Regions from separate parts of the Franconibacter pulveris genome, predicted to be linked through region 2. Evidence: predicted binding sites of a transcription regulator. Region 2 holds the regulator's gene; the other holds the start of a gene.

Region 1 (7,546 bases), 2.0 Mb from region 2:
TGCTATGAAATATTACAATCAGCTGCGGAAATCAGGCATCGCTCTTGGGTTATGTTTTCTGTTAATACCTTTATCCCGTCTGTTATCTCCTCAGGCTGAGATCGATGGCGCTATGCTTTATCTCGCTTATTTGCCCTTAAGCGTAGCCATAGCAATGATGTTTATTTTTGGACGGTTCGCCTTACTTCCCCTTTTTATCAGTTTATATTTCTGGTATTGGCAACAATTGTCGCTGGAAACACTGCAAAATCTCACCCTGGTATCATGCTTTATTATGTCGCTTATTGCCGGGGGACTCGTTTGTCGACGCTTGCTTGGCCCGCGCTGGCGCTATGCTCTGCCGGGTAAGGGGGTGGGGATTCGGCTGTTTGGTTTTGGTTTGATAACGCCTTGTGTATTAAAATTATTGATGCTGCTGGCAGGGCTTTATCTTGGTTATCCCACTACCATCGCTTCTTATTTTGGTGAAAGCTCGCTATTTTACAGCGTGGTGGATTTCCAAAACCTGTTTCTCACTGCCTCGGCTTTTACCGTACTTTTTTATTATCCTTTACGAATAATATTGAGTAAGGTCGTCGCCAGAAATTTTTGGCGACGCTGCGTGCTCCCTGCCATAGCGCCGGACAAAATCATCTTTACCCTTAGCTGGTTATTTACCGTTGTTGTATTAACCTTGCTCTTTTGCTTGCCTTATAAGGCGGTGATTGTCTCCGGCTATATGGTTCCGGTTGTCTTTATCTTATTTACTATGGGCGTATTCCATCTGGGGCCCCGGCTGGTAACGCTGTGCTGGGCGCTGGTGACGTTATCGCTGCTTTCCTGGTACACCGGTTTTATTCCTGATGAAAATGCGCAATTCATGCTTTGCTTCGTGCTTTCCATTTTTATCGCTTTCACTGTCTCTATGCTTTTTATGACGGTGATATTTCAGCGTAATGCCTGGATGCAGCGTCGTTATCATACGCTTGCTCAGACCGATCCGCTGACCCAGTTACCTAACTTGCGGGCGCTGGAGTTCCACCTGGAGCGGGAACGCGCCGGCACGCTCTGTTGTCTGCGCCTGGGAAATCTGGAGATTCTCAGCCGCCACTATGGTTTGCAGATGCGCATTCACTGTAAAAAGACCGTCGTTCAGGCTCTGCAACCCTGGCTTGGCGTTAACGATAGCGTGTTCCATTTGCCGGGCTGCGATTTGTTAATCTTTCTCGCCGGGCCGGAGCCTGCATCCCGGCTGCGACATATTGTCGACATGCTTAACAGTAAGCGTATCCACTGGCATAACACGGCGCTTGAACTGGAGTACGGCGCCGCCTGGGCGAGCGTAGAGAACAATAAAGAGCTGCTTTACCGGCTTATTGGCCAACTCAGCTATCTGGCTGAGCAAACGCAAATGAGCGAGCCGGTGCTGGCGCTGAACGAGCGTGAAGCTAACGTTTCGGGCCAAATCACTGGACAAGTGCTTATGCTGCAAAGCGTGAAGCGCGCTCTGGATGAAGACCAGATAATGCTCTATGCCCAGCCGATCGTTGACGGGAACGGTCGGGGATATCATGAAATCCTTTCCCGTCTTTACTGCGACGGACAGGTTATTGCGCCAGATAAATTTATGCCCATCATCGCTCAGTTTAACCTTAGCGCCTGCTTTGACATGCTGGTGCTGCAAAAGCTGCTTCGTTACCTGAGCGTGCGCCCGCAAGCCAACAACGAGGCGCGCTTTTCCCTGAATTTAATGCCGATGACATTGATGCAAAAGGGAATTGCGAGACAAATCGTGTCGCTCTTCAACCAATATCAGGTTTCGTTCAGCGCAGTGATTATCGAAGTGACCGAAGCGCAGGCCTTTTCAGATTCGGAAACCAGCCTGAAAAACGTCGCTCTGTTGCGCCAGAGCGGGTTGCGTATCGCCATTGATGACTTTGGTACAGGTTACGCTAACTATGAGCGTCTGAAGCATATTGAGGCGGATATCATCAAAATTGACGGCTGCTTCATTAAAGACATTATCAACGATCCGGTTGATGAAATGATCGTTAAATCCATCTGCGAACTGGCGAAGGTCAAATCGCTGACGGTGGTGGCGGAATATGTTGAAACGCAGGCGCAGCGCGAAATGCTGCTTCGTCTTGGGGTGAATTATCTGCAAGGTTATCTGCTCGGCAAACCCGAACCACTGCAGTTCTGATATAAAAAAACCGGAGCCTGAGCTCCGGTTTTTTATTTTTTATCTATTACAGCACCAGCGCGGCGATAGAAGCGGAAAGCACGCTGACAAGCGTTGAGCCATATACCAGCTTCAGGCCAAAGCGGGAAACCACGTTACCCTGTTCTTCGTTCAGGCCTTTAATCGCACCGGCGATGATGCCGATGGAAGAGAAGTTAGCAAAAGAGACCAGGAACACGGAGAGGATGCCTTCGGCGCGTGGTGAAATTTGACCTGCCAGTTTCTGCAGATCCATCATAGCGACGAATTCGTTAGAAACCAGTTTGGTCGCCATAATACTGCCCACCTGCAGCGCTTCGCTTGCCGGAACGCCCATCACCCAGGCTACCGGGTAGAAGATGTAGCCCAGAATGCCCTGGAAAGAGATGCCAAGCACCGCCGCGAACAGAGCGTTAAGACCGGAAATCAGCGCGATAAAGCCAATCAGCATTGCAGCGACGATAATCGCCACTTTAAAACCTGCCAGAATGTACTCGCCCAGCATTTCGAAGAAGCTCTGACCTGCGTGCAGATCGGACATCTGCAGATCTTCTTCATTCTCAACACGGTACGGGTTGATGATTGAGAGGACGATAAAGGTGCTGAACATGTTCAGAATCAGCGCCGCCACCACATATTGTGGTTTCAGCATGGTCATGTAGGCGCCGACAATCGACATGGAGACGGTGGACATCGCCGTTGCGGCCATCGTGTACATGCGGTTGCGCGACATTTTGCCCAGGATATCCTTATAGGCGATAAAGTTTTCTGATTGTCCCAGAATCAGCGAGCTTACCGCGTTGAAGGATTCGAGCTTGCCCATACCGTTAACTTTAGAAAGCACGGTACCGACGGCGCGAATAATAATCGGCAGCACGCGAATATGTTGCAGGATACCGATCAACGCAGAAATGAAGACGATAGGGCAGAGCACTTTCAGGAAGAAGAACGCCAGGCCTTCATCGTTCATTTTGCCAAAGACGAAGTTAGTCCCTTCGTTAGCGAAGCCAAGCAGTTTTTCAAACATGTCGGCAAAGCCTTTTACGAAGCCCAGGCCGATATTTGAGTTCAGGAAGAACCAGGCCAGAAGAACTTCAATGACTAATAACAGACCAATATAAGGCAGACGAATTTTCTTGCGGTCATGGCTAACCAGCAAGGCAAGCAGCGCAACAACAGCAAGCGCCAGAATAAAGTGCAGAACGCGGGACATGTTTGCTCCGAATATGAGGCAGGTTTAATTTCCGTGCACATTCTATGCAACAAACATTTAGAAAACGAGAGTAAACGCACACTATAGTAAGGTCCTGTGACGGAACGCAAAAAAAGTGATCCATCATACAATTCTGATATGTTAAGTAAGGAAGTGAAAAGTTACATCATACTGCTACACTTGCATAACAACCGGGTCGCCAGAGCCGTCGGCTGTGACCGGACGCCATAAACCCCACCTTGCATCGTTTTCAGCTATCAGAGAAATCACGATTATCTTTCCTTAATGATCTTGATAATCATTCTCATTTTGTTAGCATGAAACATAGCAAAGGCTATATTTAGAGGCAAAGCATGAACAACAGTCGCGTTGAGAGTGGCAGTGGGCGTACAGCGCGCAAGTTAAGGCTGGCGCTAATGGGGCCGGCATTCATTGCGGCCATCGGCTACATCGATCCAGGCAACTTCGCTACCAATATCCAGGCGGGCGCCAGCTTTGGCTATAAGCTGCTGTGGGTCGTGGTCTGGGCGAACCTGATGGCCATGGTTATTCAGGTGCTTTCCGCCAAACTCGGTATCGCCACCGGTAAAAACCTCGCAGAACAAATCCGCGACCATTATCCACGCCCGGTAGTCTGGTTTTACTGGGTGCAAGCCGAGATCATCGCTATGGCGACGGATCTCGCTGAATTCATCGGCGCCGCCATTGGCTTTAAGCTTATCCTTGGCGTTTCGCTGTTGCAGGGCGCGATATTAACGGGTATCGCTACCTTCCTGATTCTAATGTTGCAGCGGCGCGGACAAAAGCCGCTGGAAAAAGTGATCGGCGGCCTGCTGCTCTTTGTCGCAGCGGCTTATATTGTCGAGCTCATTTTTTCTCAACCCAAAGTCGCCGCGTTGGCGAAAGGGATGATTATCCCGAGCCTGCCCACTTCTGAAGCCGTCTTTCTTGCCGCCGGGGTGTTAGGGGCGACTATCATGCCGCACGTTATTTATCTGCATTCTTCATTAACGCAGAACCTGCATGATGGTTCCCGCAAAGAACGTTACTCCGCCACCAAATGGGACGTCGCCATAGCGATGACCATCGCCGGTTTTGTTAACCTCGCAATGATGGCGACCGCGGCGGCGGCTTTTCACTTCAACGGCCACAGCGGCGTGGCGGATCTCGATCAGGCTTACCTGACGCTTGAACCGTTGTTGAGCCACGCGGCAGCCACCATTTTTGGCCTGAGCCTGGTCGCCGCAGGGCTTTCCTCGACAGTAGTCGGCACGCTGGCCGGGCAGGTGGTGATGCAGGGTTTTGTGCGTTTTCACATTCCGCTGTGGGTACGCCGTTCTATTACCATGGCGCCTTCCTTTATCGTTATCCTGATGGGGCTCGACCCGACTCGTATTCTGGTCATGAGTCAGGTATTGCTGAGTTTTGGCATCGCGCTGGCGCTCATCCCGCTGCTTATCTTCACCAGCAACCCGAAGTTAATGGGTGAGCTTGTCAATACCACGCTGGTCAAACGCACCGGTTGGGCGATTGTCACCGTGGTGGTGGCGCTGAATCTCTGGCTTCTGGTAGGGACGGCGCTGGGGCTGTAAGCGCATCGGCAGATAAGAAAAAAGCAGGCTTTGCGCCTGCTTTTTTTGTTCGGTTAGTGATGGTGATGGTGGCCTTTTCGCCCCCAGCCATGGCGGTCGCTGCGGTCTTCCCAGCCAGCGCGGTAGCCGCGCTCATAGGCCCGGCGGTTATCCCAGCCGCGTTTTTTATCCCAGCCGTGGTGCCAGCCATTATCATGGCGCCACCAGCGGCCATCGCGTCGTTCATAGTGACGATGCCAGTAATCACGGTCGCGCCAGCGGCCGCCGTCCCAGTAGTTACCGTAATTGTCACGATCGCCAATTTGTAATTTTATCGATGGCAACAGGGTGATTTCGCCAGCACTGGCGATAAGCGGCGTACCAGCGAGTAATACTGCCGCAAGAATCAGGGACCTGAACATACTTTTCTCCTTCACGATCGGGGCCATAAGGGCCTGTTACGAGAATATTACGGTCAGGTAAAGAACTCCTTTATCGCTTTAACTCCTAATTCCTGCGGCATAGCACTTTTTGCAAAATGTTTCAGGCAAGCTAACCGTTGAGTATGGCTTCGATTTCCTGCCGTTCTTCCTGCGTAAACTGCCGATTCTCCAGCATGCCGACAGCATCCTCAAGCTGGCTGGTCTTGCTCGCGCCAATTAATACCGAGGTTACTTTTTCATCACGCAGTACCCATGCGAGCGACATTTGCGAAAGCTTCTGGCCGCGGCGTTCCGCCATCGCGTTAAGTTGACGCACCTTCTCAAGCTTCTCTTCAGTAATCTGATCCGGATTGAGGAAGCGGCTGCCGCTTGCCGCGCGGGAGTCTGGGGGGATGCCGTGCAGATAACGGTCCGTAAGCTGCCCGCCCGCGAGCGGTGAAAAAGCAATGCTGCCTACCCCTTTTTCGGCCAGCACATCCAGTAATTCCTCCTCTACCCACCGCTCAAACAGAGAATATTTGGGTTGGTGAATAAGGCAGGGGGTACCGAGATCGTTCAGTATATCTATTGCCTTGCGGGCAAGCGGCGCCGGGTAGTTGGACAGACCGACATAAAGCGCTTTACCCAGGCGTACCGCATGATCCAGTGCGCGCATCGTCTCTTCCAGCGGCGTTTCCGGGTCTGGCCGGTGATGATAAAAAATATCTACGTACTCAAGCCCCATACGTTTCAGGCTCTGGTCGAGGCTGGAAAGCAGGTATTTGCGCGATCCCCAGTCGCCGTAGGGACCGTCCCACATGGTGTATCCCGCCTTTGAAGAGATGATCAATTCATCGCGATAAGGCAAAAAATCTTCCCGTAAAATGCGGCCAAAGTTGCTCTCCGCTGAACCTGGCGGCGGCCCGTAGTTATTGGCGAGGTCAAAATGCGTAATGCCCAAATCGAAAGCGCGGCGCAACAGTTGGCGGCTGGTTTCCAGCAGCGTGGCATCGCCAAAGTTATGCCAAAGGCCAAGAGAAATAGCCGGAAGCTTCAGCCCGCTGCGGCCGCAGCGGCGATATTCCATCGTCTGGTAACGAGCCGGATCTGCCTGATAAACCATGAAGAAAGCCTCTGTATGAAGGTCTGCAGTAAGTGTATGCGTTTACACTAAAAACGGTTGATCCTCAGCCTACACCGCAGCGCGCCGTAAATCCTGCTTTCCAGTCTGAATTGCTGCCGCATTCTGGACAGCGATCACACTTCTTCGATACTCAAATCAGGCCCTTATTAAAAGGATGGCTGTTATGTCTTCTCATTACAGCGTTGCGGATTATCTTCTCGACAGGCTGGCAAGCCTCGGCATTTCTCATTTGTTCGGCGTGCCGGGAGACTACAACTTACAGTTTCTGGACAATGTGATTAGCCACCCGCAGGTCAGGTGGGTAGGATGCGCTAACGAACTCAACGCCGCTTATGCAGCGGATGGTTACGCCCGCTGCCAGGGCGCAGGGGCATTGCTGACAACCTTTGGCGTCGGCGAACTCAGCGCGCTTAACGGCATTGCCGGAAGCTATGCCGAATATGTCCCGGTTTTACATGTGGTTGGCGCGCCCTGCCTTGGTGCGCAGCGCAAAGGAGAATGCTTGCACCATACGCTGGGCGATGGCGACTATTCTCACTTTCTGCGTATCGCACGCGAAGTATCGGCAGCGCAAGCGTTGTTAAAGCCGGAAAATGCCTGCGCTGAAATCGATCGGGTTATCCGCGAAATGCTGACGACCCGGCGGCCTGTTTATGTATTGCTGCCTGCCGATGTGGCAAAAATGCCTGCCACCCCCTCTGTAAACGTTCTCACTGAGGCCGTTATTCCTTCCGATGAAAATGGTCTGGCGGCTTTTAGCGAAGCGGTGAACCAGCGGCTGGCGCAAAGTCGGCGGCCTGCGCTACTCGCTGATTTTCTGGCGCAGCGCTTTGGGCAACAAAAAGCGTTACAGCAATGGCTGGACGATACGCCGATGCCGCACGCTTCGCTGCTGATGGGCAAAGGATTGCTGGATGAAAGCCAGCCTGGGTTCGCAGGCACCTACAGCGGAGCGGCGAGCGTTAAGCACGTGCGCGAAGCCATTGAAGAGGCGGA
Region 2 (7,546 bases):
GCTCGCTTCTGTTCTGCGTATTCGTCCGATAAAAGCAGCTCTCGCATAGCGCGAACGCGGTCTTTGGCAGGGTTCGCCGGCTTTTCGGCAACGGCTGCGTTGACAGGCGCGCTCTCTTTCGCCTGAGCGGCAGCGGCTTGCGAGCCGGCGGCGACTTTCAGCATGCGCCGTAAAATGTCGGACGCGCTTTCGCCAATGTGCTGAGTGTGGCTGGCAATGTAGCGATACAGCTCGTCATCAACTTCAATCGTTTTCATCTTAATCCAGTGCAATATCTTTTCTGAATACAAGTCGTTGGGATTATAGAAGTAAAACCCAACAGCGGATAGCGTCACACCTGGAGGGGCGGCAAAAGTCGGAATTAACTGGCTCCTTGCAGCCGGACGGCAGAATGGTCAACATGATACCCTAACCTTTCAGATGCAAAAAAAGAACTTTGCCATGAAATTGAATACCCGAATGCAATCTGCGCAACAACCGAATAACAATTCGCCTGTCGTTTTGATTCACGGCCTGTTTGGCAGTCTGGATAACCTCGGCGTGCTGGCTCGCGATCTGGTGAAAGATCGCGACGTGCTGCAGGTCGATATGCGTAACCACGGTCTTTCGCCGCGTAGCGATGAGATGACGTATCCCGCTATGGCGCAGGATATTGTGGAAACCCTGGATGCCCACCAGCTTGATAACGCGGTTCTTATCGGGCACTCCATGGGCGGCAAAGCGGCAATGGCCGTGACCGCGCTGATACCGGAGCGCATCGTCAAACTGGTGGCGATTGATATCGCGCCTGTCGACTATCAGGTACGACGTCACGATGAAATTTTCGCCGCCATCCGCGCGGTAAGCGACGCGGGCGCCGCGACGCGCCAGCAGGCGGCCGCCATTATGCGCGAGTACCTCTCTGAAGAGGGCGTCGTTCAGTTTCTGCTGAAATCTTTCGCTGACGGTGAATGGCGTTTCAATGTGCCGACGCTTTGGGAGCAGTATGCCCACATTGTTGGCTGGCAGGAGGTGCCGGCGTGGCATGGCCCTTCGCTGTTTATCGCTGGCGGCGCTTCGCCTTACGTACAGGAAAAGCACCGCGAGGCCTTGCTTAAGCAGTTCCCTGCGGCACGAGCGCATGTCATTGCCGGCGCCGGGCACTGGGTGCATGCCGAAAAGCCCGAAGCCGTATTGCGCGCCATTCGTCGCTTCCTGGAAACTGATTAAAAACAAGGCGACTGGCGCTAACATGCCGCTAACGCGTTGGCGCGCCTCGTTCCCTGATGTATGATGGCGCGCTGAATGACACCCGGGCATCCGCTCCGGCAGCCTGTTTCCCCTGTCAGTAGTCAAATCATGGCCAAAGAACAAACGGACCGTACGACATTAGATCTGTTCGCGGACGAGCGTCGCCCGGGTCGCCCGAAAACCAATCCGCTGTCGCGTGACGAACAGTTGCGCATCAACAAACGGAACCAGCTCAAGCGCGACAAAGTTCGCGGGCTTAAACGCGTAGAGTTAAAACTTAACGCGGAAGCGGTTGACGCCCTGACGCAACTGGCGCAGGCGCGCAACATGAGTCGCAGCGAATTGATCGAAGAAATTTTGCTGGCACAACTCAAGGCGCTGAATAGCTGAGCCCTTAAGACCCTTTTTCTTGTATGGAAATGTGTCAGAGTGTGCACCCCACCGTGATAGCAGTTTCCGCCCTCTTCTCTGTTCTGCTATGATTGCCCTATCTGTGGGCATTTTGCCACTACCATATCATTAGGATTCAAGAGGTTATTTTTCTCATGGCAATCGTAGGCATTTTTTTCGGCAGCGACACCGGCAACACCGAAAATATCGCAAAAGTTATTCAGAAACAGCTCGGGAAAGACGTTGCTGAAGTGCACGATATTGCCAAGAGCAGCAAAGAAGATCTGGAAGGTTTCGATATCCTGCTGCTTGGCATCCCGACCTGGTACTACGGCGAAGCGCAGTGCGACTGGGATGATTTCTTCCCGACCCTTGAAGAGATTGACTTCAATGGCAAGCTGGTCGCGCTCTTCGGCTGCGGCGATCAGGAAGACTACGCGGAATATTTCTGCGATGCGCTCGGCACCATTCGCGACATTATTGAACCGCGCGGCGCCACTATTGTGGGTCACTGGCCGACGGAAGGTTACCACTTTGAAGCCTCTAAAGGTCTTGCCGATGACAATCACTTTGTTGGCCTTGCCATTGATGAAGATCGTCAGCCCGAACTGACCGCTGAACGCGTCGAAAAATGGGTTAAGCAAGTTTCTGAAGAACTGCACCTGCAGGAAATCATTAACGCCTAATCGTGAAACGGCGATAAATGTATTTTTTATCGCCGTTTTCACTTCATTGATAGATAAAAGCGATAAAAATGATTGCTACAAATTTTTAACTTTTATCCGCATATCTGTACAATACCCTTCAGGATTATCGGGTAACGAGACGGCAAGCGCCGCGCTCGCCACGTTTTGAAAAGCACTATTGCTGGACGCTTGCGGTTTTCATTTGGGCCTGTCAGTTCTATAATGAGTCGCATTCATCTTCAGCGCATCCGATCTTAAGCTCTCCGGAGCACACCGTTTAGCAACAGGACAGATTCCGCATGACTGACAATAACACCGCATTAAAGAAGGCTGGCCTGAAAGTCACGCTTCCTCGACTGAAAATCCTTGAAGTGTTGCAGGAGCCAGTAAACCATCATGTCAGTGCGGAAGACTTATACAAGCGCCTCATTGACATGGGCGAAGAGATTGGTCTCGCGACCGTTTACCGTGTGCTGAATCAGTTTGACGATGCGGGTATCGTAACGCGTCATAATTTTGAAGGCGGCAAATCCGTTTTCGAACTGACTCAACAGCATCATCATGACCACCTGATCTGCCTCGACTGCGGCAAAGTTATCGAGTTTAGCGACGACTCTATCGAAGCGCGTCAGCGTGAAATCGCTTCCCGCCATGGCATTCGTCTGACCAACCATAGCCTCTATCTCTATGGCCACTGTGCCGATGGCGACTGCCGCGAAAACGAGCACGCGCACGACACAAAGTAAGCGAAAATAGCGTTCCGTTTTTACTTTTTGTTAATAAGCCGACATAGTATGTCGGCTTTTTTTACACCTTTATCAGGCAGACGCGACGCTAATAGTCCATTTTCTTGATGCTTGCTATTTTAATATACTGGTCAAGAACTTATTTTATCTTATCTTTTTCTTACTTTTTATTTTCAGAAAAAGTAAATTATTTTACCATTCAATCAGTTACCTCCCTTAAGCGCCCCATTCGGGCTTGCAACGCCACTGGCCTGTATTGCAGTAAAAAAATCAACTCTATTAGAATAGCCCCTCGTTATTTATTCCAATAATATACTTATATATAGGTCGCCGTTATGGTAATACCTCAGAAACCCCTTGCCGAAATTTATCGCCTGTCCGATATCTTTAATGGTTACGGTAACTGGTATCGCGCAGAGAAAAATACGTCTATTCCAACGCGTGAAGGCTTTGTTTGCATTATTCGTGGTGGCCTTTTTTCCGTATTGCGTAAAAGCGATAGATTACTGATTGAAAAATGTAGCGCCCCGTCTATTCTGGGCGTTGCGCGTAATCTTAATAATAAAAACTATTTCAGAATTCAGGCCGATGCTGAGTGCCACTACCAGCTCATTCCTTTTGATAAATTTCTGAGCGAAATAGAAAACCATCAGTGTCAACCACAGTTATATAAGGTACTGGCCTGGTCTATCGACTTACTCTGCCATCGTGAAGAATTATTGCTTGGGCATAATAGCTATCTCATGATTAAAGGCAATCTGGTCACGCTTGCCGCCATGGATGAATTTATGCGAAATAAAATTAACGTAGCCGATTATATCGTTAAGCGAACCAACCTTTCTCGCAGCATGGTGATGAAAACGTTGTCGCAGTTGCGGCATGATAACTATGTAGAAATAAGTAAAGGAAAATTAACCGGGCTGCGTACGCTGCCAGAAAGCCTGTAAGCTTTTGCAGAAAGATAAAAGCCCGCCATCAGGCGGGCTTTTTATTACGGTGCTATTTAACGCTATCGACGCGGCTGTAGCGTTGACCATCCGGGCTTACCGCGCGAATCTGCACTTCGCCCTCTACCTGCGGTCGCGCGTTATTGTCATAGCGTAGCCAGCTTTTACCGTTATCCGTGGAGTATTCTGCACCCAGCCCCGGCAGGCTGGTGTTTATTTCCAGTATGCCTTTTTCCACTCTGGCGCCCGGCACCGGCAAACGATACTGGATGCCCGCTTTATCCAGTTTCGCCAGCTCCCGGTGGCCTATAAGGCTTGCAAAGCGGGCCCAGTCTGACGCGAGGGCTTTTTTATCCACCCACTGCGTTTCCTGGCCCTTATACTCGCGACCCGCCTGATAAGCCTGCTCCCAGGCGGCGCGATGCCATGCGCGCTCAGCGACAACAATAAGCCTTGGATAGATCATGTACTCCATCTGTTTATCGGTACGAACGACTTCGCTCCAGAGCTGAGCGGAAAGGCCCAGCGCGCCCGGCCAGGGCTTATCAGATTTCGCACTGAAGGTATTGCCATCGCGATCAACGGAAGTTTCCGCATTCTGCGGCAGGTTGTCTGGCGCAAAGCTGAAGATTTTACGCTCGTCGCTGAACCGCGTTCCCCAGTAATAGCCGCTCTCCGCCGGATTTACCTCATAGGGGAAATCCAGATAGAGGTAGTCAGGGTTGGAGACGATAACCCTGAAACCTTTATTCGCCCAGTCGTTTGCCGTATCAAAGCCGCCCCAGAATAGCGTGTCCCAGAAGTTAACATTAACCTGACGGGTACTGAACGCGCTGGCGTCTTTCGCATCTTTCAACCCATCCTGCCAGGCCTGCATGACGCCGATGCCGTGCGCATTTACCAGCTTGCTGATCTCAATGCCAAAGTAGCTGGAGAGGTGTTCAACGTCCGCCACCTCGCCCCGTTCAAGCAGCTTTTTACACGCAGGTGATTTTTCCCACGGCTTATTTTGTTTACTCAGATCGATAATCCCCTTCCCCTCTTCCGGATGGGACTTGTCGGTATACCCTGTTCCCAGGTAGATATTCTTCGCCTCGTCGCCGCCGGCGTGCCAGACGGTTAAAGGTTGCCCCGCCTCTTTATGCATCAACTGAACCTCAGAGATGACTTTGTCGACGAAGTTGCGTGACGAAGCGAGACAAGGATTCAGATAACCGGTTCGATCGTAATACTGAACGCCTGTCGTGTTTGAGGTGTCGGCGGGATCCAGCAGGCGGTAGTGGTTTGCTTCCTGCGCTTTTCCCGCTTCCATTAAACGGGCATAGCGCGCTTCCATCGATACCACGGCCGCCCTCGCATGCGCGGGCATATCAATTTCAGGGATAACCTCGATATGCCGCGCAGCAGCGTATTTCACAATCTCAATATAATCAGCGCGCGTGAAGTAGCCGCTGCCGTTGTTATTGCTTTCAGGCCCCGAACCCAACTGCGGCAGAAGGCAGCGTTTTTCACTGAGGTCATGGCAGCGTTTCGCCCCTGTTTCGGTCAGTTCCGGCAGTCCGGGGATTTCCAGGCGCCAGCCTTCATCATCGCTCAGGTGGAAATGAAACTTGTTGAGTTTATAAGCGGCCATTTGATCCAGCAGACGCAGCACCGCCGCTTTTGAATGGAAATTGCGTCCGACGTCCAGATGAATAGCGCGCCAGCTGAAGCGAGGCGCATCGCTCACTTCAAGCGTAGCGATTTGCGGCTCACCTTGCGCCGGGAGCAGTGAGAGCAAAGATTGCAGGCCGTAGAAGACGCCAGCGGCGTCGTATCCCGTCACCCTTGTCTCCTGCGGCTTGATTTGTAAACGGTAAGCGCCGGATACCGCCTCAGGTTTCTGAAATTCGCCTGGCGCAACGAGCGTCTTAACCGGATAGCCCTGACCGGTTTTCACGCCGAGCTGCGCGAAACGCGAAGCCACCGCCTCGCGGGAAGCAGGCGCCAGCGAAGCCAGGTCGAGCGCGACCCCGCGGCTTAAGTCCACATTTTCGGTATGCACCGTAACCGTTTTAGGGGTAGGAACAATCTGTCCTCGCAACGCGGCAGCATCCGGTAAAGCGACATCGCTATTTTTGTTATAGCGCGCCTCTGCGGTCATCAGCACATTTTTATCATCCGGCGTGCGCTTCCACTGTTCACCGAGCGGGCTGACAAACCGGGCCAGTTCTTCCGTATCGGTGTTGGCGATAATAACGGGACGACTGTCGTCAGAGGTGACATACCAGCGAGGAAGCACGTCGGTAATAAAAAGCTGCCAGTACTCATTAATAATCGGAATAGTGATGGACTGGTTTGCCGGAAAGCCCGTGAACTTATCGGTGGGTTCAAGCTTATGCAGATCGCCCATGACATGGGTGACCTTAAACTGTTCATTATCCACCTTCAGGATTTGCCGGATGCTGTGAAACCAGATAGTCCAGTTTCTGTCGGCTAGCGCATCGCCATGGTTAGTTAAGGTGATAACGGCTTTACTGCAGGCGGCCCAGTCAGCGCCGAGCGCCGCGCAGTCCACCCCGTGTTGCTGCGCGTGGTTATCCTGCACAGCATAATTAAGCGTAAACTGACTCAGTTTATTCGCCAGTTCCTGGTCTGCCCAGGCGCTGCTCATTAGTCCGGCCAGAGCGAGCGCTAAAACACTACGCTGTAATCTCTTCATTTTGTTCCCTCAGAGCGAGATAGCATTAATGAGTATGAAGCGAGAAGCATCAGAACAGGGTGAACGGCGCAATGAACATAAATTTCACGTCGCGTTCGTCCTGAAAAATATTGCCATAGCCACCACCGTAACTGGGAATAGCGGAGTGGTTGTCATACTGCGTGAAATGCAGCTTAAACGTGGCGCCTTTAGCGCGCCCTTCTACGAAGGTATAAATTGCATCAAGGCTGTAAGCCGATTCCTTAAGACGATAATCAGGATCGTAATAGCCATCGCGGGTCGGCGCGGAACCGGGCTTAGCATCCCAGGCGTACGCGTAAGACGCGCCGACAGACCATCCCGCCAGCTTCAGGTGGGTAAGGTCATACATAGCGCCGACGAACAGCGCCTTCTCACCGTTGGCGTTAAAGTCAGAACGGTTATCCCACCAGATATCCAGCCGACCGTTTGATGAGGCGTAGGTTGGCGTCATGCGTTGCAGAAAGTAGCCTTGTTGCCCGTCGGCTTTGACCCAGGTCCCTTCCAGACGCAAATCAACCGGCCCCATCCTGTAGCCAAAGGTCAACGCCTGCAGCCATGCCGTGGCGTCATAAATATCGTTGCCGGAACCGTCGCTTACTTTGTCGCGGGCGCCGTAGAATTGATAACTGGCGGCGAGCGGCCTTCCCGCAATATCAAATTTATAACTGGCTTTAGCAAAGTACTGGTCAATGTAGCCTTGCGCCTGGCCGAAAGCCGCTTCGAGAATAAAGTTATTTTTGAAGTCATACTTCGCGCCTAAAGAATGGAGATAGTCGACGCGGGTCGCTTTATCGTTCTGGTAAAATTTATCCATTTCAAGATGCC

Evidence for each region. The regulator Fur, encoded in region 2, represses iron uptake genes when iron is present. The targets are predictions, from matches to a motif close to ATAATAATGAGAACNACTATCAA.
Region 1: the regulator Fur is predicted to act here: its motif matches at 3,705-3,727, upstream of ACU4F7_RS16035 (Nramp family divalent metal transporter).

What each region holds. Positions count from the first base shown of each region.
Region 1 is NZ_CM165555.1:3,398,958-3,406,503, reverse strand. It holds gene ACU4F7_RS16045 (sensor domain-containing phosphodiesterase) at 5-2,182, shown strand; gene ACU4F7_RS16040 (NupC/NupG family nucleoside CNT transporter) at 2,229-3,413, opposite strand; gene ACU4F7_RS16035 (Nramp family divalent metal transporter) at 3,767-5,005, shown strand; gene ACU4F7_RS16030 (DUF2502 domain-containing protein) at 5,059-5,406, opposite strand; gene mgrA (L-glyceraldehyde 3-phosphate reductase) at 5,537-6,529, opposite strand; gene ACU4F7_RS16020 (alpha-keto acid decarboxylase family protein) at 6,714-7,546, shown strand, end outside.
Region 2 is NZ_CM165555.1:1,368,466-1,376,011, reverse strand. It holds gene seqA (replication initiation negative regulator SeqA) at 1-257, opposite strand, end outside; gene ybfF (esterase) at 442-1,209, shown strand; gene ybfE (LexA regulated protein) at 1,339-1,620, shown strand; gene fldA (flavodoxin FldA) at 1,776-2,306, shown strand; gene fur (ferric iron uptake transcriptional regulator) at 2,606-3,052, shown strand; gene ACU4F7_RS06515 (helix-turn-helix domain-containing protein) at 3,388-3,999, shown strand; gene ACU4F7_RS06510 (beta-N-acetylhexosaminidase) at 4,052-6,700, opposite strand; gene chiP (chitoporin ChiP) at 6,750-7,546, opposite strand, start outside.